DNA from 3 places in the Streptomyces sp. NPDC093591 genome. Region 1 is predicted to be linked to each of the others. Evidence: riboswitches for the same ligand, from Rfam matches in the RefSeq annotation. Region 1 holds a riboswitch; each other region holds the start of a gene.
The links. A riboswitch is a leader RNA that binds a small molecule or an ion and turns the genes downstream of it on or off. The one in region 1 is predicted to bind thiamine pyrophosphate.

Region 1 (7,930 bases):
CGAAGTCGGGCGCGTCCAGCGACCGCTGCACCAGCACGGCGAGCGGCAGCAGCAGGAGTACGACGATGACGGCCAGGACACCGGCCAGCAGCGCCCACTGCCCCGCCCCGCGCGGCCGCCGCGCGGTCACCGACGCGTCCACCAGACGCAGGGCGCTCTCGCGTCGCCGTACCGTCCAGGCGTGCACGGCGAGGATCGCGCCCACCGCGAGGAACTGGATGATCGTCAGGACGGCGGCCGTGGACAGATCGAAGATCTCGGACGTCTGCCGGTAGATCTCCACTTCGAGCGTCGAGAAGGTCGGCCCGCCGAGGATCTGGACGACACCGAAGGAGGTGAAGGTGAACAGGAAGACCATGAGCGCGGCGGCGGCCACGGCGGGCGCGAGGGCCGGCAGGGTGACGGTCCGCCAGGCGGTGAGGCGCGACGCCCCCAGCATCCGCGCGGCCTCCTCCTGCCGCGGGTCCAGCTGCGCCCAGAGCCCGCCGACCGTCCGTACGACGACGGCGTAGTTGAAGAAGACGTGCGCGAGCAGGATGGCCCACACGGTGGTGTCCAGCCGTACGCCCCAGAGTTCGTCGAGGAGTCCGCCGCGGCCGACCAGCGCGAGGAACGCCGTACCGACGACGACCGTCGGCAGCACGAAGGGGACGGTCACCACGGCCCGCAGGATCTGCTTTCCGGGGAAGTCGAAGCGGGCGAAGACGTAGGCGCCGGGCAGCGCGATCAGCAGGGTCAGCGCGGTGGAGGCGAGCGCCTGCCAGGTGGTGAACCACAGGACGTGCCGGATGTCGGGCTCCCCCAGCACGTCCGCCAGCCGCCCGAACTGCCACACCCCGTCCGCCTTCAGACCTCGCGCGACGATCGCGGCGACGGGATAGGCGAAGAAGACCGCGAAGAACGCGACGGGCACGGCGACGAGGCCGAGCCGCATCGCCGCGCTCCGCGTGGCCCTCTTGCGGGGTGCCTCTACTTCAGTACGAGCGAGGTCCACGACTTGACCCAGTCGTCACGGTTGTCGGCGATCTTCGCCGGGTCCATGGTCTCGGGGTTCTCGGCCTGAGGGCCGTACTCGGTGAACTCCTCGGGCACCTGGGCGCCCTCGACCACGGGGTAGACGAACATGTTGAGCGGCATGTCCTCCTGGAACGTCCTCGTCAGCAGGAAGTCGATCAGCGCCTTGCCGCCCTCGGTGTTCTCGGCGTTGCTGAGCAGGCCCGCGTACTCGACCTGACGGAAGCAGGTTCCGGTCGCGACACCGGTGGGCGCGGTGGTCGGCTTCGGGTCGGCGTAGATCACCTCGGCGGGCGGCGAGGAGGCGTACGACACGACGAGCGGCCGGTCGGCCTTCGCCTTCTTCCCGCCGGCGGACCCGGAGAACTCCTCGTTGTAGGCCTGCTCCCAGCCGTCGACGACCTTCACGCCGTTGGCCTTCAGCTTCTTCCAGTAGCCCTCCCAGCCGTCGTCGCCGTACTTCGCGGCGGTGCCGAGCAGGAAGCCGAGGCCGGGCGAGGAGGTGGAGGCGTTCTCGGTGACGAGGAGGTTCTTGTACTCCGGCTTGATCAGGTCGTCGTACGACGTCGGCGGCGTCAGCTTGTGCTCGCTGAAGTACGCCTTGTCGTAGTTGACGCAGATGTCGCCGGTGTCGATGGGCGTGACCCGGTGCTCGTCCTTGTCCGCGAGGTACTCGGGCTTGATGGTGCCGGCGCCCTTCGCCTCGTACGACTGGAACAGATCGTTGTCGAGCGCCCGCGAGAGCAGGGTGTTGTCGACGCCGAAGAAGACGTCGCCCTGCGGGTTGTCCTTGGTCAGGATCGCCTTGTTGACGGCCTGCCCGGCGTCGCCGTCCTCCAGGACCTTGACCTTGTAGCCGGACTGCTTCTCGAAGGCGCCGAGGACCGGCTTGGAGACGGCCCACGAGTTGTGGCTGACGAGCGTGACGGTCTTGGAACCGCCGCCGCTGCCGCTGCCGCCGTCACTGTCGGACGATCCGCACGCGGCCAGGGCGGGCAGCGCGACGAGACCGAACCCGACGGCGAAAACCGTGGCCTTCTTGGTGATGCTCACTGAATTCCTCCTGGGGTTGACCAGGAGAAGACGCGGCCCTGCCCGGAACCTCTGGGGGCTCCGGGCAGGGCGCAACAGCTCGAGTGGTGACCGATCTCCCTACCCAGAATGACCTGGGCCAGGTTCGGAGGGTCTGCGGCCGGTGCCGCACTCTCAGCGCTGTGGCGCTCCCCTGTCGGAATATGAAGATGTACTTACGGCGGCCAGACTACCGCTCGGTCGCCGCGAGCTGCCCACACGCCCCGTCGATCTCCTGCCCACGGGTGTCCCGAATGGTCACCGGCACACCATGGGCGGCGATGGCCTCGACGAACGCCTTCTCGTCCTCGGGCCGCGAAGCGGTCCACTTCGACCCGGGCGTCGGGTTCAGCGGAATCAGGTTCACATGCACCGGCTTGCCCTTGAGCAGCCGCCCGAGCCGGTCACCACGCCAGGCCTGGTCGTTGATGTCCCGGATGAGGGCGTACTCGATGGACAGCCGACGGCCCGACTTGGCGACGTACTCGAACCCGGCGTCGAGCACCTCACGCACCTTCCACCGTGTATTGACCGGCACCAGGGTGTCGCGCAGCTCGTCGTCGGGCGCGTGCAGCGAGATCGCGAGCCGGCACTTGAAGCCCTCGTCGGCGAACCGGTGGATGGCCGGCACGAGCCCGACCGTCGACACGGTGATCCCGCGCTGGGAGAGCCCCAGCCCGTCGGGCTCGGGATCGGTGAGCCGCCGAATGGCCCCCACGACCCGGTTGTAGTTGGCGAGCGGCTCCCCCATGCCCATGAAGACGATGTTGGAAAGCCGCGCGGACCCCCCAGGAACCTCTCCGTCCCTGAGCGCCCGCATCCCGTCCACGATCTGATGCACGATCTCGGCGGTGGACAGATTCCGGTCGAGGCCCGCCTGCCCGGTCGCACAGAACGGGCAGTTCATCCCGCATCCCGCCTGCGAACTGATGCACATGGTCACCCGGTCCGGGTACCGCATCAGCACCGACTCGACGAGCGTCCCGTCGAACAGCCGCCACAGCGTCTTGCGCGTGTCGCCCTGGTCGGTCGACAGATGCCGTACGACGGTCATCAGCTCCGGGAACAGCTCCTCCCGCAGCTTGGCGCGCGAACCGGCCGGGATGTCGGTCCACTGCTCCGGGTCGTGCGCGTACCGCGCGAAGTAGTGCTGTGAGAGCTGTTTGGCGCGAAACGGCTTCTCACCGATCGCAGCGACGGCGTCCTTGCGCTCACCGGGCGTGAGGTCGGCAAGATGCCGCGGCGGCTTCTTGGCTCCGCGCGGGGCGACGAATGTGAGTTCTCCGGGCTTAGGCATGGCTCAACCAGTGTCGCAGATCAATTCCTGTGACCCGCGGCCGTACGGTCAGCGTTGGAATGCCCACACCGCGATGGCCACCACGGACGACCCGGCTGCGGCGGCTGCTCCGCGGACCGCTGCGAACAGCGCGGCTCGATACAGGCGCTCGATGGTGGGGCGTTTGTTACGCCTCATGATCCCTCCCTGGTGGCGTCGTACGTTTCGCCTCCACACGGTGGGCGCTCGTGGACCGAATCCTGGGGAAGTGCGGGCGGACCGGGCGGCCACCCTCTTACCCTGCAGGTCAGGGGTTGCCCGGCGGTGCCCGCAGCGGGCACCGCAAGGGTCGTCAAGGGGGGACGGGAGGACGTGGAGCATCCGGACCGCGCGCTCCACGCATACCTGCGCGACCTGGAACGCAGAGCCAAAGCGAATCGGCTTCGGCACAGGATTCCGTACTCCCGTCGCGAGACCGCGAAGATCCTCAGCAAGGAGTTCCAGGTCGAGCTGGATGCTCGCCGGCTGAGTAACTGGCTGACGGACGAGCCGCGAAGCCGCCAGGCACCCACCTTGGCCAATGAGCCGAAACTATGGGCCCTGGTACAGCTCTGGTCGCGCTGGGCCGGGGAGCAGCCCAGCCGTCGGTATCTCAACGAACTTCTCGAGTCGGCCCAGCCCGTCCGGCATGCCGTCAGGGCTTCGTCAGCGCCGGTTCCCTCTTTCCTGCTCCCGCTGCTGATGGAACAGAGGGAACGAGGCGAGGCGTGGCCCTATGTCGTTCGCGGTGGCACGGGCGCGCGACGACCGCTGTCGGCCGTACACGTTCAGCAGCAGTTGGACGAATCCCGTACTGCCGAGGAACCGGGGGCAGAACTGAAGCGAGGGCACATCGAGGACATCCTCGATGATCCCGCCGGCTGCCATCTCCTCCTGGAGTCCGGTCCGGGCAGCGGCAAGTCGACCTTGCTCGCCAGACTTGCCGGGCATCTGTCCGCCGAGCTCCTCGACGCGACGCTCACGCGGAACGCCTGCGTCCCGGTCTGGGCGACGGCCGAGCAACTGACCGCCGGCCCGGGCGGGGTGGACCGCACCTTGTCCCGGCTCGTCTTCGCCGGGACTGAGCACGATGAGCGGCGGTTCGATGACGCCACCGAGGCACTGGTCCCGGAGGATTACTCCTGGCTGCTCCTGGTGGACGGGTTCGACGAGATCCCTATGGAGGCACGTAACCGGCTGGCCCTGCACCTCACCACCATCGCCAGAAGCGAGGCAGGCCGGGTCGGTCGTATCAAGATCATCGCATCGTGCCGTCCGCTGCACCCGGTGGAACGGGACCGCTTCCTCGAGAGCGGCTTCCTCGTCTTCACCATGGTCCCCTTCGATCGCTCACAGCTGGAGACGTTCGCCGACCGCTGGTTCGGGAGCCGTGATCCCGGGCGTCGTCAGGCCCAGGAGTTCCTTCAACAGGTCGACACCCCGGAACTGCGCGATCTGGTGGCAGTTCCGTTGCTGGCGGCGGTGGCCGCCGCCGTGTTCGAAGCGTGGCCGGAACAGAGGCTGCCGAACAATCAGTACGCTCTCTTCGACCAGTACCGCACCTATCTGACGAGTGCGAAGGCCGCGCAGCGCGAAGGCATCTTCAGCCAGATGCGTACGCACGCAGGCAGGGACTCGTGGGCCCTGGAAGCCATCCGGTTTCTCCAGGAGAACCTCGACGATGTCTTGCGTCATGTCGCCACTGAAGCAGTCCGGCACCTTTCAGAACCCGCGGGCCGCTCCGACGAATCCGATCAGCGGGCCTCGTTCAACCTGTTGACGGTCGCCCTGGAGTGGCTGCGCCCGAAAGTCGGCCCCCGCGCGCAGACCGGCATTCCTGGTTGGGGTGAATACGTCGCGACCCTGCTGATATCGAGTGGGCTCCTCGCCTCCGGCGAGGGATCGATCCGGTTCATGCATACGAGCTTCGCCGAATTCCTTGCGGCAGAGGCGCGCGCCATGGATCTTCCCGAGAGTTTCGACGGAAGCTCCGTGGAATGGCAGGCGTTCGCATTCGAGGCCGCACGCCTCACAGGACGCAAGGGGCGCGAGCACCGTGCCGCACTCGTTCACTACGCCCAACGGCACCCTCTGGCTGCGGAGGCGTTGCTGACCTGGCTGCTGGAGGGCAGCGCGGGGCATCAACACGTCGCGGGTGTCCTCATGGCAGAGGGCAGCCCCTACACACCCGCCCAGCTGCAGACATTCTTGTCCGTCCTGCCCCGCCTGCCCGCGGCGAGCCGGAGCACAGCCTGTCAGATACCGAATCCCCTGGCCCGCGCATACCTCGCGGAGCAATTTCCCGTCTCGCAATTCCTCAGCCGCACCGAGACGGTCGCCCCCTCCCCGGTCGCAGACGAACCGCTGGACATCCGCGAGCAGTCGGTCATCCAGTCCCTGCTCAGTACGCTCGGCTGTAGTCGCCCACCGGATCCAGGTGATGACACCTACCTGTTCTGCTCGCTCGTATGCCACCTGGGACTTGAGTCCGTCGTGGACCGCATGGCCCTCATCGACACCCTTCATGCCATGGCACCTGAGTGGGCGGCTCACGCGACCCAGCACACGTTCGAGATCATGACCTCACCGCACGTCGATCCTGGGACACGAATTCACGCAGCGGAGTCGCTTCTGGACTTCGACAGCGAATATCTGTCGCACGCGGCTGAGGTCTTGCGGGAACTGGCGACCGACAGCACAAATTCATTCGACGAACGGTATGCGGCAGCGGCAGCTCTCAGCGAACTCGGCGCCCCGTACCGTGATCAGGCGCGTGAGCTCATGCAGGCCATGGCGGGTGAACCTACTGCGCGCCCGTGCCAGCGCGACGAATTGTCAGCGCATGTGCAGCTGCTGACCAGCGGCGGTGCTGATCCGATTCTTCGTCGTCACGGCAGCTAGGACCTGTGGTCGAGTTCTCACTGTCAGCGTCAGAAACGGGTCAGTCGGTCGTGCGCTCCAACCTGTCCTTCAGCAGCTGCTCGTCCCGCGGCAGCTCCTTGCGGACCTGAGGGCGGACGACCAGGGGCACCAGGAGCTTGCCGAGGCCGTGCCCTTCGAAGTCGAGCTCGATCGTCACGCGGGAGCGGCGGCCGTCGTCGAGCGGCTCGATCTCACCGTGTGCCCGTGGCCTGACGGGACCCTCGGTGCCGTGCAGTTCCCAGCTGTGCGGTGGGTCGAGTTCGGTGAACTCCACGGTCATCGGAATCTCGCGACTGCCGATGCGCCGGGTGACCCGGACCCGGGAGCCGGGGTGCGTGGGTCCCTCGTCGAGCAGGTCCGCGGAGACGGCGCTCAGCTGCCATTCCGGCAGGTGGGAAGGGTCCGTGACATACGCGTAGACCTCGTCCGGGGACCGGTCTATGTCGATGACTTCTCGGATGGCGGTCATGATGACCCCTTTGGATGCCTTCGATGACGTACACCGGAATCGTCCCACCTGCGGACCCCCGGCACCATCGCAAGAAGCCCCCGCCCGACAAGAGCGAGGGCTTCCCGTCACGGCTTCGTCAGCCCGACCCCACGAAGAGCACCAGCAGCAACCACACCACCGGCGCCGTAGGCAGCAACGAGTCCAACCGGTCCATACGCCATCCACCCGCGGCTACCGCCGCGCGGCACCATGCCCCACGGTCACCCAGACCCGACAAACAGGACGAGCAGGAGCCATACGACCGGCGCCGTAGGCAGCAACGAGTCCAGCCGGTCCATGATCCCGCCGTGCCCCGGCAGCAGCGTGCCCATGTCCTTGATGCCCAGGTCCCGCTTGATCATCGACTCGCCGAGGTCGCCGAGCGTGGCGCTGGCCGCGACCGCGAGGCCCAGCAGCAGGCCCTGCCACCAGGCTCCGTCGTCGATCAGGAACTCCATGCACAGCGCACCCGCCACCATCGCGAAGCTCACCGCGCCGAGCAGGCCCTCGCGGGTCTTGCCGGGGCTGATGCGCGGGGCGAGCTTGTGCCTGCCGAAGCGCCAGCCGATGGCGTACGCCCCGGTGTCGCTGACGACCGTCAGGAGCAGGAACGTCAGGACGCGGAACGCCCCGTCATCGGCGGTCAGCATCATCGCGACGAACGTCGCCAGGAACGGCACGTAGAACGCCGCGAAGACGCCCGCCGTGACGTCCTTGAGGTAACCCTCCGGTGGCTCCGTCATCCGCCAGACCAGCACGGCCAGCGCGGTCAGCGCCATCGACACCCAGGCGCCCTCGGCGCCCCGGACGTACCCGGCGACGACCATGGCCGCACCGCCGAGTGCGAGCGGAACGAGCGGCACCTTGATGCCCTTGCGCTCGTCGAGCCGCTTGGCCAGTTCCCACAGGCCCACGACGACGGCGACCGCGACGACACCGACGAACACGGCCTTGACGACGAACAGCGACGCGATGATCACCACACCGAGCCCGACCCCGACCCCTATGGCCGCACTCAGGTCGCGCCCCGCGCTCTTCTTCTGCGGCTGAGGCGCCGGCTGCGAGGCGTCGGGCATGGGCTCCGGATTCTGCGACGCCGCCTCGGAGGGCCGCGCCTG
Region 2 (7,930 bases), on a different contig from region 1:
GCCGGGGCGCGCGGGAACGCTTCTTCTTCGCGGGCGTGCGCCGTGTTCCGTCGGATGAGCGGGCCGCCGACTGGGCGGGATCGGCAGCCGTGGCCGTCACCGCTTACGGCGTCGTCCCCGCCCGCCCCGGCCCGGAGCCTGCTGTCCCGAAGGCTGTCCCTGCCCCGACTGCCCGCCCGTCGGCACCGGCTGGGCACCTGCGGGCAACGCCCCCCGCTCCGGCCGGTCGGCCGAGACCACCAGGGCGGCGAGAGCCGTGGTGACGGGCACCGACGCGACCAGGCCGATGGAGCCCACCAGCGTGCGCACGATCTCCTCCGCCACCAACTCACTGTTGGCGACCGTGCCGACGCTGCTCTGCGCGATCGAGAAGAGCAGCAGCAACGGCAGCGCGGCGCCGGCGTAGGCGAGGACCAGTGTGTTGACGACGGACGCGATGTGGTCGCGGCCGATCCGGATACCGGCGCGGTACAGCCCGCGCCAGCCCATCGTCGGGTTGGCCTCGTGCAGCTCCCAGACCGCGGACGTCTGGGTGACCGTCACGTCGTCGAGGACACCCAGCGAGCCGATGATGACGCCGGCGAGCAGCAGACCGCTCATGTCGATCGACGGGTACAGCCCGTGGATCAGACCGGTGTTGTCGTCCGTGTTGCCGGTGAGCGCGGCCCAGTCGATGAACCCCGAGCCCAGAAGGCCGATCAGCAGCAGCGAGAGCAGTGTGCCGAGCACGGCCACGGATGTACGGGCCGACAGCCCGTGGCACATGTAGAGGGCGATCAGCATGATCGCGCTCGCCCCCACCACCGCCACGACCAGCGGGTTCGAGCCCTGCAGGATCGCCGGGAGGATGAAGAAGGTCAGCACCAGGAAGCTGATGGCCAGCGCGACCAGCGCCATGACACCGCGCATCCGGCCCACCAGGACGACGGCGAGTGCGAAGATGCCGGCGAGCAGCGCCATCGGGACCCTGCGGTTCACGTCGGTGACCGAATACTGCAGGTCCTTGGGCGCGGAGGGTTCATAGGCGACCACGACGTCCTGGCCCTCGTGCAACTGGCGTGACTGGTCGGGCTGCACGATCTCGGTGAAAGTGCGGCCCTTGTCATTGCCTGTGTCGACGCGGATCGTCGCCTTCTTGCAGGTGCCGTTCTCCTGCTGCACCGCGGAGGAACCCTCGGCAGTGGAGGTGTCGCCGGTCGGGGGCACTCCAGAGGCGCCGACGTCCTTGCAGCTCACCTCGACCACCTTGGTGACTGTGGCCTGGTACGTCTGCCGGTCGAAGCCGACCCCCGTACGCTCGTGCGGCGGGGCACCGCCCGGCCACAGCACAGCGAGCCCCACCACCACCGCTGCGGCGAACGGGATCAGGATCGCCGCGATGACCTTGCGCAGGTGCCGGGAGACGGGCGCAGCGGGACCGTGGGCGTGACTGTGGGAGTGGGCATGCCCCCCGCCACCGCCACTACCGTCGCCGCCGTTACCGCCGCTATGCGATCCGCCGGATCCCGACCCGTGCCCATGGCCACCACCGGAATCGTGACCGTCACCCGGACCGGGCCCCTGCCCCGCTGAGCCGCCGCCGCTGCCCTGATCATGCAGGCCACCAGAGCCGGGACCGCGGAAGCCGCCGGATCCGGGCCCACGCCCGTGCCCACCACCGCCCCCGTTTCCGTGTCCCTGCATCCCACCGGCCCCATTTCCGTGTTCGTGCCAGCCGTCGGAACCAGCCGCTGGATTGCCATGGCCGCTTCCGGGACCAGGCCCGTACCCACCGTCGTATCTGCCTCCGGCGACCTCCGAACCCCGGCCGTCTGTACGGCCGTTGGCCCGCGTGGGGCCGTTTCTGGGACCGTTTCCGAAGCCGGAGCCGTGGGGCGGCTCGGGCGGTGGGTACGGAGGCTCATGCGTCGTGGTCACCGACCGATCATCGCAAGAACGAGCGGGGCCCTCTGTTCACCGCGCCCGAATTGACGCTAGCGTGGAGCCACCTTTGTACACGCGGGAGCTCGGAGCACCGGGCTGAGAGGGCGCTGACCTCCGTCCCTGCGATGTTTCACGTGGAACATCATCCGAAGAGAGTGACGTTCCCCACGAAACGTCGGCAGACGGAAACCGCTGCGTCGACCGCCGAACCTGTTACCGGGTAATGCCGGCGTAGGGAGTAGGTCTCATGACCATCAAGGACGCGCGCACGCCTGCCTCCGTTCAGGACGACAAGTCCGAGGAGGCCGGGAAGTCCATCGGCTGGCACAAGGCGTATGTCGAGGGCTCACGCCCCGATCTGCGGGTGCCGGTCCGCCAGGTGCATCTCACCAACGGGCAGTCGGTCACCCTGTACGACACCTCCGGCCCGTACACCGATCCACTCGCCGACACCGACGTCCGCAGGGGGCTGCCCCCGCTGCGGGAGAACTGGATCATCGCCCGCGGCGACACCGAGGAGTACGCGGGCCGTCCCGTTCGTCCCGAGGACGACGGGATCAAGCACACCTCGCCGCGTGGCGGCCTGCGCAACCTCGACGCGGTCTTCCCCGGACGGCCGCGCCAGCCGCGCCGGAGCCGTGACGGCGGGGCGGTCACGCAGCTCGCCTATGCACGCCGCGGCGAGATCACGCCCGAGATGGAGTACGTGGCCATCCGGGAGAACGTTTCTCCGGAAGTGGTCCGCGAGGAGATCGCGGCAGGCCGTGCCGTGCTGCCCGCCAACGTCAACCACCCGGAGATCGAGCCGATGATCATCGGCAAGCGGTTCCTGGTGAAGGTCAACGCCAACATCGGCAACTCCGCGGTCACCTCCTCCATCGAGGAGGAGGTCGAGAAGATGACCTGGGCCACCCGCTGGGGCGCCGACACGGTCATGGACCTGTCGACCGGCCGCAACATCCACACCACCCGTGAGTGGGTGCTGCGCAACTCCCCCGTGCCCATCGGCACGGTGCCGCTCTACCAGGCGCTGGAGAAGGTCGACGGCCGCGCCGAGGAGCTGACCTGGGAGATCTACAAGGACACGGTCATCGAACAGGCCGAGCAGGGCGTGGACTACATGACGGTCCACGCGGGCGTGCGCCTGCCGTACGTACCCCTCACCGCCAACCGCAAGACCGGCATCGTCTCCCGCGGCGGCTCCATCATGGCGGCGTGGTGCCTGGCGCACCACAAGGAGAGCTTCCTGTACGAGAACTTCGAGGAGCTCTGCGAGATCCTCGCGGCGTACGACGTCACGTACTCGCTGGGTGACGGCCTCAGGCCCGGCTCGATCGCGGACGCCAACGACGAGGCGCAGTTCGCGGAGTTGAGGACGCTCGGGGAACTCAACACGATCGCCAAGCGTTTCAACGTACAGACCATGATCGAGGGCCCGGGACATGTCCCGATGCACAAGATCAAGGAGAACATCGACCTGCAGCAGGAGATCTGCGATGAAGCTCCGTTCTATACGCTCGGTCCGCTGACGACTGACGTCGCGCCGGCGTACGACCACATCACCTCCGGCATCGGTGCCGCGATGATCGCCTGGTGGGGCACGGCCATGCTCTGCTACGTCACGCCCAAGGAACACCTGGGCCTGCCCAACCGTGACGACGTCAAGACCGGCGTCATCACCTACAAGATCGCCGCCCACGCGGCCGATCTCGCCAAGGGGCATCCCGGTGCGCAGGAGTGGGACGACGCACTGTCCGACGCCCGCTTCGAGTTCCGGTGGGAGGACCAGTTCAACCTGGCTCTCGACCCGGACACGGCACGGGAGTTCCACGACGAGACCCTTCCGGCCGAGCCCGCCAAGACGGCCCACTTCTGCTCCATGTGCGGGCCGAAGTTCTGCTCGATGAAGATTTCCCAGGACATCCGTCGCCAACACGGCGGGTCCCAGGAGGAGATCGAGGAGGGCATGGCTCAGAAGTCGAAGGAGTTCGCGGCGGCCGGCAACCGGGTGTACCTGCCGATGGCGGACTGACCTCGACGTCCTGACCCAGGGCGCCATGCCTCGGCGCCTGGCGCGCTGTCCCGCTTTCGGGCGTGCTGCCAGGTGCTCGGCCTGCGCCCCCCGAGGAGGTCTCCCGGGGCTCCACCGTGGAGGCGGGTCCCCTGACGGGGGCCCTCCTACGGCGGCGGCGCAAGCCGGGGCACTACTCCGGCTGGTGTTCCGGCCCTCCGAAGTCCGGGCTCGTGTAGTCCGGGCTGGAGAAGCTCGGCCGTGAGCCCCGGGAGCCGCCGTCGTCCGGGCTGCTGAAACCCGGGCGGTCGTAGCCCAGGTTCGGGATACGGCCGGCCGGCGTCGACGGTGGTGTGCGGTGCAGTGCCGATGCCGTGCCGGGGTCGGCGAGCGCCTCCCGCAGGAAGGGCAGGATGCCGCGCTCCAGGAGGGCCTCGCGCCAGGCCTCCCTGGCCCGGGCCACCTCCTCGCTCAGTTCGCCGTACGGACCGCCGTCGAATGCCGGCCGGTTGCGCAGGGCGGTGAGCAGGAGTCCGACGGCGGCGACCAGGATCGCGGCCGCCGCCACGGCGCCGAACACCCATCCGGTGGTGAGCATCGTCTGGGCGAACGCCGGCTCGGGATCGAGCATCTTCAGGATGTAGCCGACGAGCAGGAAGATCGCCGCGGCGGTGCCCGCGAGGACGGGCGCCAGGACGGCGACCACGGCGACGACGCCGGGGCCGGCGGTCTCGGCGACTTCTCCCATGGTGGTGGCGAGCCCCATCGCACCCGTGCCCGGCTCGGTGGAGCTGGACTCGCGGGTGGACGGCGGGGTGGACGGCGCCGGCTGGCGCAGTTCCTCGCGGACCTTCACATAGTGCTGGTACTCGGTCGCCGCGGCCGCCGTGATGAGTGCGGTGGCGTTGAGCGCCATGGTGCGCAGCTGTTCGGAGTTGAGCCGCTGTCCGACAGCGGACAGTTCCGGGCGGTGTGGTGCGGAGCGCAGCGCCTCATCGAGGATCCGCTCGTACTCTTGGCGGTCCTCGCTGTGCAGGTGCTGCGGAACGCTGTTCATGTGCATCCCCCGATGCTCCGTAGGGCTTGGGGCTCGCATGCCAACGAGCCGTCGGGCAGAAACGGAGGGGAGCCTGCTACGGATAAGCCGATGGTAGAGCGGTGACGGCACACGGTGACAGGGGGTTTGACAAAATTGGGCCCTGGCCTGCGCCGTCTTCCGTCACTGCGCCATGGGGGACGTCTGCCCGGTGAACGTTCAGATATCCAGGGGAAGTTGCTGGACCAGCAGCTTCCCGGCCATGGTCACGCCGCCGTCCATCGCGATCGCGAGGCGGTCGGCGTAGACGTGCGGTCCCTCGATCACGGGCCCGGCGCTGTCCTCGCCCTCCTCGGAGCCGACCTCGCCCAGCAGGTACGGAATGGGGCTGTGGCCGTGAACGATGCGGGTGCCGCCGTACGTATCGAGCAGGGAACGAACGTGGTCGGCGCCGCCCTCGTCGCGGAAGGAGAACCGCCTGGTGAACTTGCGGAACAGGTCCCAGACTTCGTCGGCGTCGTTGCGCGTGAGCGTCTCGCGGACGGTGTCGTTGACCGCCTCGATCGAGTCGCCGTAGTCGAGATAGGCGGTGGTGTCCGAGTGCACGAGCAGATGGCCGTCGACCTGCTCCATGGCGTCCAGCCGGGACATCCACTGCAGGTGGTGGTCCTGGAGACGGTCCATGTCGGTCTTCTGGCCGCCGTTGAGCAGCCAGGCGGCCTGGAAGGTGGCGGTGCCCGCACCGGAGTTGACCGGGGTGTCGCCGAACCGCTTGGCGCCGATCAGGAGCAACTCGTGGTTGCCCATCAGGGCCTTGCAGTAGCCGCCGGCCGCGGCGGCCTCCGCCGACAGCCGCATCACGAGGTCGATGACGCCGATGCCGTCGGGGCCGCGGTCGGTGAAGTCGCCGAGGAACCACAGCCGGGCGGTGCCCGCGCACCAGTTACCCGCCGAGTCGATGAGGCCCTTCTCCTGGAGGGCGGCGACCAACTCGTCGAGATAGCCGTGCACATCACCGACGACGAAGAGCGGGCCCGGACTGTCCGCCGGCTGCGGAGCCGGCACGGACGCGGGGTCGACGGTCACCTGAAGGGTGTCACCGCGGTTGATCACGGGCAGGTCGCGCTCCGTGGGCGTGTAGCCCTCCGGATAGGCCTCGTCGAGGGGTGGGGCGACGTCGCCCGGGTGCATGCTGTGGGCGTACGGACCGGTCTCGTGGACGTAAGCGGGCACTCGGAAGTCGCGCAACGTCGCCGTCCGCTCCATCTCGGGTCCCTGACCGGCCCCCTGAGTCATCAGACCCCTCCACCATCGCGCCGCAGCTGCACCGCATCGGACTGCCTGGTCGCAGCGGCCCGCGGGTGTCGTGGGCCCATCATAGGAATGCCGATCGCGCCATGTGATGACCCAGGGGTGGTGAATCGGAGCAGGACTCCTGTTCACCGCGGCTTTCGCCCCGATTGGGCACGGCTTCGGCCGCCCGATGACCGCGCTTTCTTCGCTCCTCGACCTGCTTGTGCCCTCCCCCGACCAGCTCCTACCGCTCCTCGGGTGACCGAGGTGGGCTGACCGTCGTACGCGGCGGACGTCGCTGGGACGAGGTACGCACGATCAGCTCGGTAGGTATCACCTGCTCGACCGGCTGGTCCGACGCGACCCCCTCGATGGCGTCGATGAGGAGCTGGACCACGGCCGTGCCGATGCGACGCGGCTTCAGGGAGAGCGTGGTGATGGGCGGCTCGGTGTTGGCGTACACCGTGGACTCGCTGCAGCAGACCAGAAGCAGATCGTCCGGTACGCGCAGGCCGTAGCGGCGGGCGGCGGCGAGCAGGTCGGTGCCGTTCGGGTCGAACAGGCCGTAGACCGCGTCGGGGCGGTCGGGGCGGGCGAGCAGCCGGTCGGCGGCGACGGCGCCGGCGCAGGGGTCGTGCGCCGGGTAGGCCTCGTACACCGGATCCTGGCCGACCCGCTCGCACCAGCGCAGATAGGCGGTGGTCGACAGGTGGGTGTACGTGTCCGTCGTGGTGCCCGTCAGCAGTCCGATCCGGCGGGCGCCCGCGTCGGCCAGGTGGTCGAGGATGCCGAGTACGGCGGCCTCGTGGTCGTTGTCGACCCAGGCGGTGACCGGGAGCGAACCGGCCGGGCGGCCGTCGGAGACGACCGGCAGACCCTGTCTGACCAGCTCGCTGACGACCGGATCCTGGTCGGACGGGTCGATGACGACCGTGCCGTCGAGGGCGACGTTCGACCAGACGTCGTGGCGCGAGGTCGCGGGGAGGATCACCAGGGCGTAGCCGCGGGCGAGCGCGGCCGAGGTGGCCGCGCGGGCCATCTCGGCGAAGTACGCGAACTCCGTGAAGGTGAAAGGTTCATCCCCGTATGTCGTCACGGTCAGGCCGATGAGACCTGACTTGCCGGTACGGAGTGTGCGGGCGGCGGCCGAGGGCCGGTAGCCCAGCCGGTCGGCGACCTCGCGAACATGGCGTCGGGTGGCGTCCGGGAGCCGGCCCTTGCCGTTGAGGGCGTCGGAGACGGTCGTGATGGAGACTCCGGCAGCGGCGGCCACGTCTCTGATGCCGGCCCGGCCGGGTCGACTGCCTCGGCGTGAGGTTTCCGCGCGGCTCACCTGGTGCTTCCCTGCTGCTGTCATGGCGAGCCGATAGTAGGGCTCATGCGGTGGGGTAGTGCGGACGCATATGCACGCGTTGACAGGCACGTTTCTGCAAGGTCATAGATCATCAATCCCCTTGGAAAGCAAGGGAGTTGAACGTTCCAATCGTAAGACCTGACTTGTCGGCGCGCATGGGCCTGCCAAGTGCCCGATGTTTCGAAGAGGTCTCAACTCACCTTCACGGGGGATGCGCGCCACGGCGCGAGCCACCGGCGCATAGATATATGTGTGACGCGCCCCCCCAATTCGTACAACTTCGTACGACGATGCCCCTGATGCTGGTGTGGCA
Region 3 (7,930 bases), on a different contig from region 1:
ATCGCGAGCGCCGCGTCCGACGCCGTACCGGCGCCCGCGTCCAGAATCACCGGCACGCGCGCGTGCTCCACGATCAGCTGGAAGTTGTGCGGGTTGCGGATGCCGAGCCCCGAGCCGATCGGGGAGCCGAGCGGCATGATCGCGGCACACCCCACGTCCTGAAGCTTCCGCGCCAGCACAGGGTCGTCATTCGTGTACGGCAGCACGGTGAACCCGTCGTCCACCAGCGTCTCCGCGGCGTCCAGCAGCTCGATCGGATCCGGCAGCAGTGTCCGCTCGTCGGCGATGACCTCCAGCTTGATCAGATCCGTACCGAGCGCCTCGCGCGCGAGGCGGGCCGTCAGCACGGCCTCACCCGCGGTGAAGCACCCGGCCGTGTTGGGCAGCACCCGGATGCCGAGCTTCTCCAGCACGGACAGGACGGACCCGTGCACCGACGGGTTCACCCGCCGCATCGCGACCGTCGTCAGCTCCGTTCCGGACGCCACGAGCGCCCGCTCCAGGACCTCCAGGCTGGGCGCTCCGCCCGTGCCCATGATCAGGCGGGACGTGAAGGACGTGTCCCCGATGACAAAAGGATCGTCGGCCATGGTTCAGCCTCCTTGGACGGCGGTGAGGACCTCGACGCGATCGCCCTCGGAGAGGGACGTCGACGGCCACTGCGCGCGCGGTACGACGGTTTCGTTGAGGGCGGCGGCCACTCCGGAGGGCGCCGCGGTGAGGGACTGCACGAGCGTGTCGAGAGCCGTGCCGGGCTCGATCTGCCGACGCTCGCCGTTGACCGAGATGGTGACCGGGGTGACGGGGAGGTTCATGCGGGCTGCTCCGTGAGTGCGGCGGCGCTGAAGCGCCTGGGCGTGAACGGGCGGGCCTCGTCCGGGAGTTCACCGGTGGTCAGGGCGTGCGCCAGGGCGTCGCCGGTGACCGGCGTGAGCAGCACGCCGTTGCGGTAGTGCCCGGTGGCCAGCAGCAGGCCCTCCAGTTCGGTCGGGCCGAGCAGCGGCGCGTTGTCGGGGGAGCCGGGGCGCAGGCCCGCGCGGGTCTCCGTGAGCGGCAGTTCCGTGATGCCCGGTACCAACTCGTGGGCGTCGCGCAGCAGTTCGTACACCCCGCCCGCGGTCACCGTCGTGTCCCAGCCCAGCTCCTCGCTCGTCGCCCCGACGACCAGCTCCCCGCTCGCGCGCGGCACCAGATACACCTGGCTGCCGCGCACCACGGCCCGCACGGTCCGGCTCAGGAACGGCGCGTACCGCTTCGGCACGGTCAGCCGCAGCACCTGCCCCTTCACCGGGCGCACCGGCGGCAGTACGTCGTCGGGGACCCCGGGCAGCCGCCCGCTGAGGCTGCCGGCCGCGAGGACGACCTGGCCCGCGCGCAGCTCGGTGCCGTCCGGCGTGGTGACCCCGGCCGCCCGGTCCCGTACGACGTCGAAGCGCTCGGCCCACGTCCGGTGGAAGACCACACCGGCCCGCTCGCACGCGGCCACCAGCGCCCCGGCCAGCCGCCGCGGATCGATCTGGTGGTCGCCGTCCACGCGCAGGCCCCCGCGCACGCCCGGCGCGAGCATCGGCTCCAGGCGCCGGCACTCCCGCCCCGAGAGCCACTCCGAGTCCAGCCCGGACTGGCGTTGCAGCGTGTGCAGTTCGCGCAGGTGGGCGCGGTCGTCGGAGTCCAGCGCGACCGCGAGCGTGCCGCACTGGCGGTAGCCGAGGTCATGGCCGGTGAGGTCGGTGAGCTCGGCCGCGAAGTCCGGGTAGCGGCGGGCCGAGGCGAGGTTCAGGCCGAGCAGGGTCTGCTCGCCGTGGTGCAGTTCCGTGACGGCGGCCAGCATTCCCGCCGCCACCTGGGCGGCGCCGCCGCCCGGCTCGGGGTCCACGACGGCCGTCGTGAACCCGCGCTGCGCGGCCCGCCACGCCGTGACCAGGCCGATGATGCCGCCCCCGATGACAAGGACGTCTGACGTTCGCGTACGCGACATGGGCGTCCAGCCCCTCCCTTCGCCGGCATGACCCGGATCAGGTTCGTACGGTCGGAGGCCGCCAGCCTCCCTCTCAGCCCGGTGCGTCCGGGCTCCCGCGAGTGCTCTACGTTGGCCACCCTAGCCCGCCGCCACATGTCTCAGTAAGGGAGCCCGTGCCCATGGCCCGCTCGCTCGACGGTCTCGTCCTCGCCCCCGTCGCGGACCAAGCCCCAGGTCAGGTGGGCACGCGTACCCGGTTCACGTACCACGAGAAGGACGGCAAGATCTGGGCCGAGTACGCGGGCGGCGATGTCGTACGCGGGTATCTCGTGGGCGGCCGCGAAGGCGACCGGCTGGACTTTCGGTACGTGCAGCTCAAGCGGGACGGGGCGACGTCGTCGGGCCACTGTGTGTCCACGGTGGTCGAGCTGGCCGACGGGCGGGTGCGCCTGGAGGAGAGCTGGGAGTGGGAGTCGCAGGCCGGCCAGGGGACGAGCGTTGTGGAGCAGGTCACTGAGCACGCCCCCTGACTGACGAACAGTCAGTTGTCTATGGTGATCAGGTGAGCGAGCAGACGCAGCAACGGGGCACGTCACAGGCGCGGCGCGTGGTCGTCGCCGGCGCGGGCATGGCGGGGGTGCAGACCGCGGTCGCCCTGCGCGAACAGGGCTTCACCGGCACCGTCACGCTGATCGGCGCCGAGCCTCACCAGCCGTACGACCGGCCGCCCCTGTCCAAGGCCGTGCTGCTCGGCAAGGCCGAGGGCTCCGCCTTCGACGTCGACTTCGAGGCGCTCGGCATCGAACTGCGGCTGGGGCGCGAGGTACTGGGCGTGCGCACCGCCGACCACGAACTGGACACCGAGGCCGGGCCCGTCCCGTACGACGTCCTCGTGCTCGCCACCGGCGCCGAACCGATCCGGCTGCCGGGCGCGGAGGGCGTCCCCGGCGTGCATCTGCTGCGCACCCTGGACGACGCCGAGCGGCTGCGGCCGGTGCTCGCCCGGCAGCACGACATCGTGGTCGTCGGGGCGGGCTGGATCGGCGCGGAGTTCGCCACGGCCGCGCGCGAGGCGGGCTGCGCGGTGACGGTCGTGGAGGCCGCCGACCGGCCGCTCGCGGGTGCGCTGCCCGCCGAGGTGGCCGCTCCGATGACCGCCTGGTACGAGGACAGCGGGGCGGTGCTGCGCACGCACGCGCGCGTGGAGCGCGTCGAGCCCGGCGCGGTGATCCTCGACGACGGCTCCCGGCTGCCCGCGGGCGCCGTCGTGGTCGGCATCGGGGCGCGGCCCGCCACGGCCTGGCTGGCGGGCTCGGGCATCGAGCTGGGCGCGCACGGCGACGTCGTGGCCGACGACCACCTGCGCACCTCCGTAGCGGACGTCTACGCGGTCGGCGACTGCGCCTCCTTCCCCTCGGCACGGTATGGCGAGCGCCTCCTGGTCCACCACTGGGACAACGCCCTCCAGGGCCCGCGTACGGTCGCCGCCAACATCCTCGGTGAGGCCACCGGTGAGCCCCCGGCGGTCTACGACCCCGTGCCGTACTTCTGGTCCGAGCAGTTCGGCCGCTTCGTCCAGTACGCCGGCCACCACGCCGCCGCCGACACGACCCTGTGGCGCGGCGACCCGTCGGGCCCGGCCTGGACGGTCTGCTGGCTGAAGGACGACCGCCTGGTCGCCCTGCTGGCGGTCGGCCGACCGAGGGACCTGGCACAGGGGCGGCGGCTGATCGAGGCGGGTACGCCGATGGATCCGGCGCTGCTGGGGGACCCGGCGCGCCCGATGAAGGCGGCGACGGCGTAGGGCCGAGAGCGGGGCGTAGGCCCTGGTCGGACGGGCCTGACTTCCGACTGTCAGTGGCAGATGGCAGGCTTGTTTCCGTGACCGAGATTGACGCAAAGATCGATGCTCTCGTCCCCGCCTGGCTCACCCTGCCCGACATCGCAGAAATGCTCGATGTCGAGGTGACCCGCGTCCGGCAGCTGGTCAAGGACGGCCAGCTCATCGCCGTACGCCGTGGTGAGAACCGCGCACTGCACGTCCCCGCCGCCTTCATCGACGGGGCCGAGCAGAAGGTCGTCAAGGGCCTGTCCGGGACCCTGACGCTCCTGCGGGACGACGGCTTCACGGACGAAGAGATGCTGGAGTGGCTCTTCACCCCCGACGAGAGCCTGCCCGGCACCCCCGCGCAGGCCCTCAGCGAGAATCGCGGCACGGAGGTGAAGCGCCGCGCCCAGGCGCTCGCCGTCTGAACCGAACGCCCTGATCCGAACGCCCCACTCCGAACATCGTCCGGTGCATGGACCGGGCTCCTGCGGGCCGCGGTCGCGGTTGACTGCGGCCCGCAGGGAGCCAGGGCCGGGGCCCGGAGTGTGTGGTGAGTGGCGTGCGCACGCGCCGGCCGTCGCGCGGTCGCAGGGGTTGGGCCACGGCCGTCCGGCTGACGACCGGGCACGTGACACCACCCCGCTCCCTGCACAGGCATGAGGCATCGGACAGGGCATCCAGACACCAGCCAGGCCGCCCCGTGACCGTGCGCCGGGCCCACCTCCACGTCTGGGGCGGGGGCCACACCCACCCGCGGCATGGGCAGTCAGGCGCATGCCGTCCAGGTCCGGTGGGCTGCCACGTCGGGTGCGGGACCGGCGTCGCCGCCACACGCGGCAATGTGCCCTCGCGGGGGTTGGGGCACACGCCCGGGCAGTGCCAGGGCGCCATACCCCGTCCGGCTCCGGACCCATCCGGCCTGCCGCGGGGCACCGCCCCACCCGTACCAAGAGTCACCGACCAGCACCGGCCCGCGACGCGGCGCCACGCTCCGGCTACCGTGCCACCGTCCGGCACCAGCCCGAAGTCCGCCCGCCAACCCGATCAACAGGGGGCACCGTATGTCCGACACCGCCACCGCAGGCACCGCCCGTGCCCAGCTCGCCGACGCCCGGCTCTACCTCTGCACGGACGCCCGCAAGCAGCGGGGCGACCTCCCGGAGTTCCTGGACGCCGTCCTGGCCGGCGGCGTCGACATCGTGCAGCTGCGCGACAAGGGCATGGAGGCGGCCGAGGAACTGGAGCACCTGAAGGTCTTCGCCGAGGCCTGCGCCCGGCACGGCAAGCTCCTCGCGGTCAACGACCGTGCCGACGTCGCCCACGCCGCCGGCGCCGACGTCCTGCACCTCGGCCAGGGCGACCTCCCGGTTCCGGCCGCCCGCGCGATTCTCGGCGACGACGTCCTCGTCGGCCGCTCCACGCACTCCGAGTCCGAGGCCACGGCGGCCGCCGTCCAGGAGGGCGTGGACTACTTCTGCACCGGCCCCTGCTGGCCCACCCCCACCAAGCCCGGCCGCCACGCCCCCGGCCTCGACCTGGTCCGGCACACCGCCGCCCTCGGCACCGACCGTCCCTGGTTCGCCATCGGCGGTATCGACCTCGGCAACCTCGACGAGGTGCTGGAGGCCGGCGCCCGCCGCGTCGTCGTCGTACGGGCGATCACGGAGGCGGGCGACCCGGGCGCGGCAGCGGCGGAGTTCGCGAAGCGGCTGCGGCAGGGGTAGGTGGCGGCTGCGGGAGATGCCGGGGCGGGGCCTGCCGGCTGGCCGGTCCTTCGTAGTGCGGCGTCTCAGATCGGACCCGCCCTGTCTCAGCCAGTGGACAGTTGGTCTGCGATCCCCGGTCTCGGGGCTCTGTCTGGCCCGCCGCGGGGCTTTTTGATGGCCCATGTTGTCCAAAGAGTGGACAACAACCCGACAAATCGGGCAGATGTCCGGCATTCGGTTGGGAGACCGGGAACCCCTGGCTAACCTGCGAGTATGGCCCTCGGCACCGCATCCATCAGGTCGGACCACGCTCGTACCGTGCGCGAGATGCTCGCGACCGGCAAGACGACGTATTCGTTCGAGTTCTACGCCCCCAAGACCCCGAAGGGCGAGCGGAACCTGTGGAACGCGCTGCGCCGGGTCGAGGCCGTCGGACCCGACTTCGTCTCCGTGACCTACGGCGCGGGCGGTTCCACCCGCGCGGGCACGGTCAAGGCGACCGAGGCGATCGCCTCGGACACCACGCTCACACCGATCGCGCACCTCACCGCGGTCGACCACTCGGTGGCCGACCTGCGCAACATCATCGGGCAGTACGCCGACGCGGGCATCCGCAACATGCTGGCGCTGCGCGGTGACCCGCCCGGCGACCCGCTGGGCGAGTGGGTGCCGCACCCCCAGGGCCTCGCCTATGCCGCCGAACTCGTCGAACTGATCAAGGCGTCCGGCGATTTCTGCGTCGGCGTCGCGGCCTTCCCCGCGATGCACCCGCGCTCCGACGACTGGGAGGCCGACGTACGTCACTTCGTCGACAAGTGCCGTGCGGGCGCGGACTACGCGATCACGCAGATGTTCTTCGAACCGGAGGACTACCTGCGCTTGCGTGACCGAGTCTCGGCCGCCGGCTGCGACACCCCGATCATCCCGGAGATCATGCCGATCGCCAGCGTACGGACGCTGGATCGGATCCCTTCGCTCACCAACGCAGCCTTCCCGGACGCCCTGAAAGAGCGGATCCTCACAGCAAAAGACGATCCGACCGCTGTACGCTCGATCGGAATCGAGTTCGCCACGGAGTTCTGCGCGCGGCTGCTGGCCGAGGGAGTGCCCGGACTGCACTTCATCACGCTCAACAACTCCACGGCGACCCTGGAAATCTACGAAAACCTGGGGCTGCACCACCCACCGCAGGCCTAGACCGGCCGTACCGGAATACGTCACACTGCGTAGGCGGCCACTGGGAGAGGGGCGTACATGGGCTGGACGGTCCTCTACATCGCGTTCGGCGTCGTCGCGCTGTGGCTGCTGGGCGAGGTGCTGCTGCAGTACAAGGCACGTCTGCGCTGGCGACTGCTCGCCTTCGTCGGCTTCCTCGGCGTCGTGGTCGGGGTGCTGATCCCCTCCGTCGTCGTCATCGGGCTGGGTGCGGCCGCGTTCGCGGTCGGCCAGACCTACGTCACCCTGTCGTTCCGCCGCGGCTTCTCGGCCGGCTGGGCGGTCTCCGCACCGGCCCTGGGGCCCCTGGCCGCAGTCAAGCGCCGCCGTGGCCGGCCGGACCGACAGGAGCCGACCCTGGAGGTCTCCGACCTCGAGGCGACCGAGGGCGCTTTCCCCGGTCACGACAGCACGTACGGTCACGACGACGCCAAGTACGGCCAGGACGACGCCGGTTACGGCCAGGACGACTACGACCGCGACGACGTCTTCACCCCCTCGCGCCAGAATCGGCCCGCGGCCGCCGACCCGAGCGGCGTCTACGAGCCGCAGCCCCTGCCCGAGGACACCGGCTCGTACGGCATATACAGCGACGCCGCCCATGCCGCGGCCGACCAGCACTATGCGTCCGCGGGGCAGCCCCAGGACCAGTACGCGACGGCCGACCAGAGCTATGCCTACGACGGCTACTCCGGCTACGACGAGCAGCAGTACGGCTACGACGCCACCGGCCAGCAGCAGTACACCGCCTACTCCGACCCGTACATCGGTGCGCAGACCTACGGCGACACCTCGTACGACGCCTATGGCCAGCAGCAGTACGGCCAGCAGGGCTACGGCCAGGACCAGTACGCCACCGGCACCTACGGCGAGACGACCCCGCCCGGCGGCGTCTGGGTCCCGCAGCAGCGCACCGACGAGCCGTACGGCGGTGAGCTCCCGCCGGAGCAGCAGTACCCGTACCAGGGCGACGGTCAGCAGCAGGGCCAGGGGCACGGGTACGACGAGCAGTACCGCTTCTGACAGCCCGCGCGGCGTCCCTCGCGAGGCGCCCTACGCGGGCCTCACTGCGAGCCCCGGAACTCCGGCCCCTCCACGATCAGGCCGGCCACCAGCGCGCCCGACATACCGGCGTGGGGGAGCCCGCCGCCCGGATGGGACCAGCCGCCGACCGTGAACAAGCCGGGTATGCGGGTGCTGTTGGAGGGGCGCAGGAAGGTC

Region 2: linked by a shared signal. The riboswitch ahead of thiC (phosphomethylpyrimidine synthase ThiC) and the one ahead of ACIREI_RS35095 (thiamine ABC transporter substrate binding subunit) in region 1 are both predicted to bind thiamine pyrophosphate.
Region 3: linked by a shared signal. The riboswitch ahead of thiO (glycine oxidase ThiO) and the one ahead of ACIREI_RS35095 (thiamine ABC transporter substrate binding subunit) in region 1 are both predicted to bind thiamine pyrophosphate.

The regions. Positions count from the first base shown of each region.
Region 1 is NZ_JBIWIY010000019.1:108,226-116,155, reverse strand. Features, by position in the region: gene ACIREI_RS35100 (ABC transporter permease) at 1-934, opposite strand, end outside; gene ACIREI_RS35095 (thiamine ABC transporter substrate binding subunit) at 970-2,067, opposite strand; TPP riboswitch at 2,146-2,251, opposite strand; gene rlmN (23S rRNA (adenine(2503)-C(2))-methyltransferase RlmN) at 2,276-3,382, opposite strand; gene ACIREI_RS35085 (hypothetical protein) at 3,431-3,559, opposite strand; gene ACIREI_RS35080 (NACHT domain-containing protein) at 3,734-6,301, shown strand; gene ACIREI_RS35075 (SRPBCC family protein) at 6,342-6,791, opposite strand; gene ACIREI_RS35070 (phosphatidate cytidylyltransferase) at 7,034-7,930, opposite strand, start outside.
Region 2 is NZ_JBIWIY010000012.1:95,580-103,509, forward strand. Features, by position in the region: gene ACIREI_RS25445 (YibE/F family protein) at 97-1,683, opposite strand; TPP riboswitch at 1,989-2,178, shown strand; gene thiC (phosphomethylpyrimidine synthase ThiC) at 2,171-3,955, shown strand; gene ACIREI_RS25455 (hypothetical protein) at 4,128-4,997, opposite strand; gene ACIREI_RS25460 (metallophosphoesterase) at 5,190-6,266, opposite strand; gene ACIREI_RS25465 (LacI family DNA-binding transcriptional regulator) at 6,508-7,620, opposite strand.
Region 3 is NZ_JBIWIY010000002.1:247,740-255,669, reverse strand. Features, by position in the region: gene ACIREI_RS04555 (thiazole synthase) at 1-590, opposite strand, end outside; gene thiS (sulfur carrier protein ThiS) at 594-815, opposite strand; gene thiO (glycine oxidase ThiO) at 812-1,978, opposite strand; TPP riboswitch at 1,976-2,087, opposite strand; gene ACIREI_RS04540 (hypothetical protein) at 2,140-2,490, shown strand; gene ACIREI_RS04535 (NAD(P)/FAD-dependent oxidoreductase) at 2,523-3,764, shown strand; gene ACIREI_RS04530 (Rv2175c family DNA-binding protein) at 3,842-4,213, shown strand; gene thiE (thiamine phosphate synthase) at 4,850-5,512, shown strand; gene metF (methylenetetrahydrofolate reductase [NAD(P)H]) at 5,768-6,691, shown strand; gene ACIREI_RS04515 (hypothetical protein) at 6,749-7,732, shown strand; gene ACIREI_RS04510 (phytoene desaturase family protein) at 7,774-7,930, opposite strand, start outside.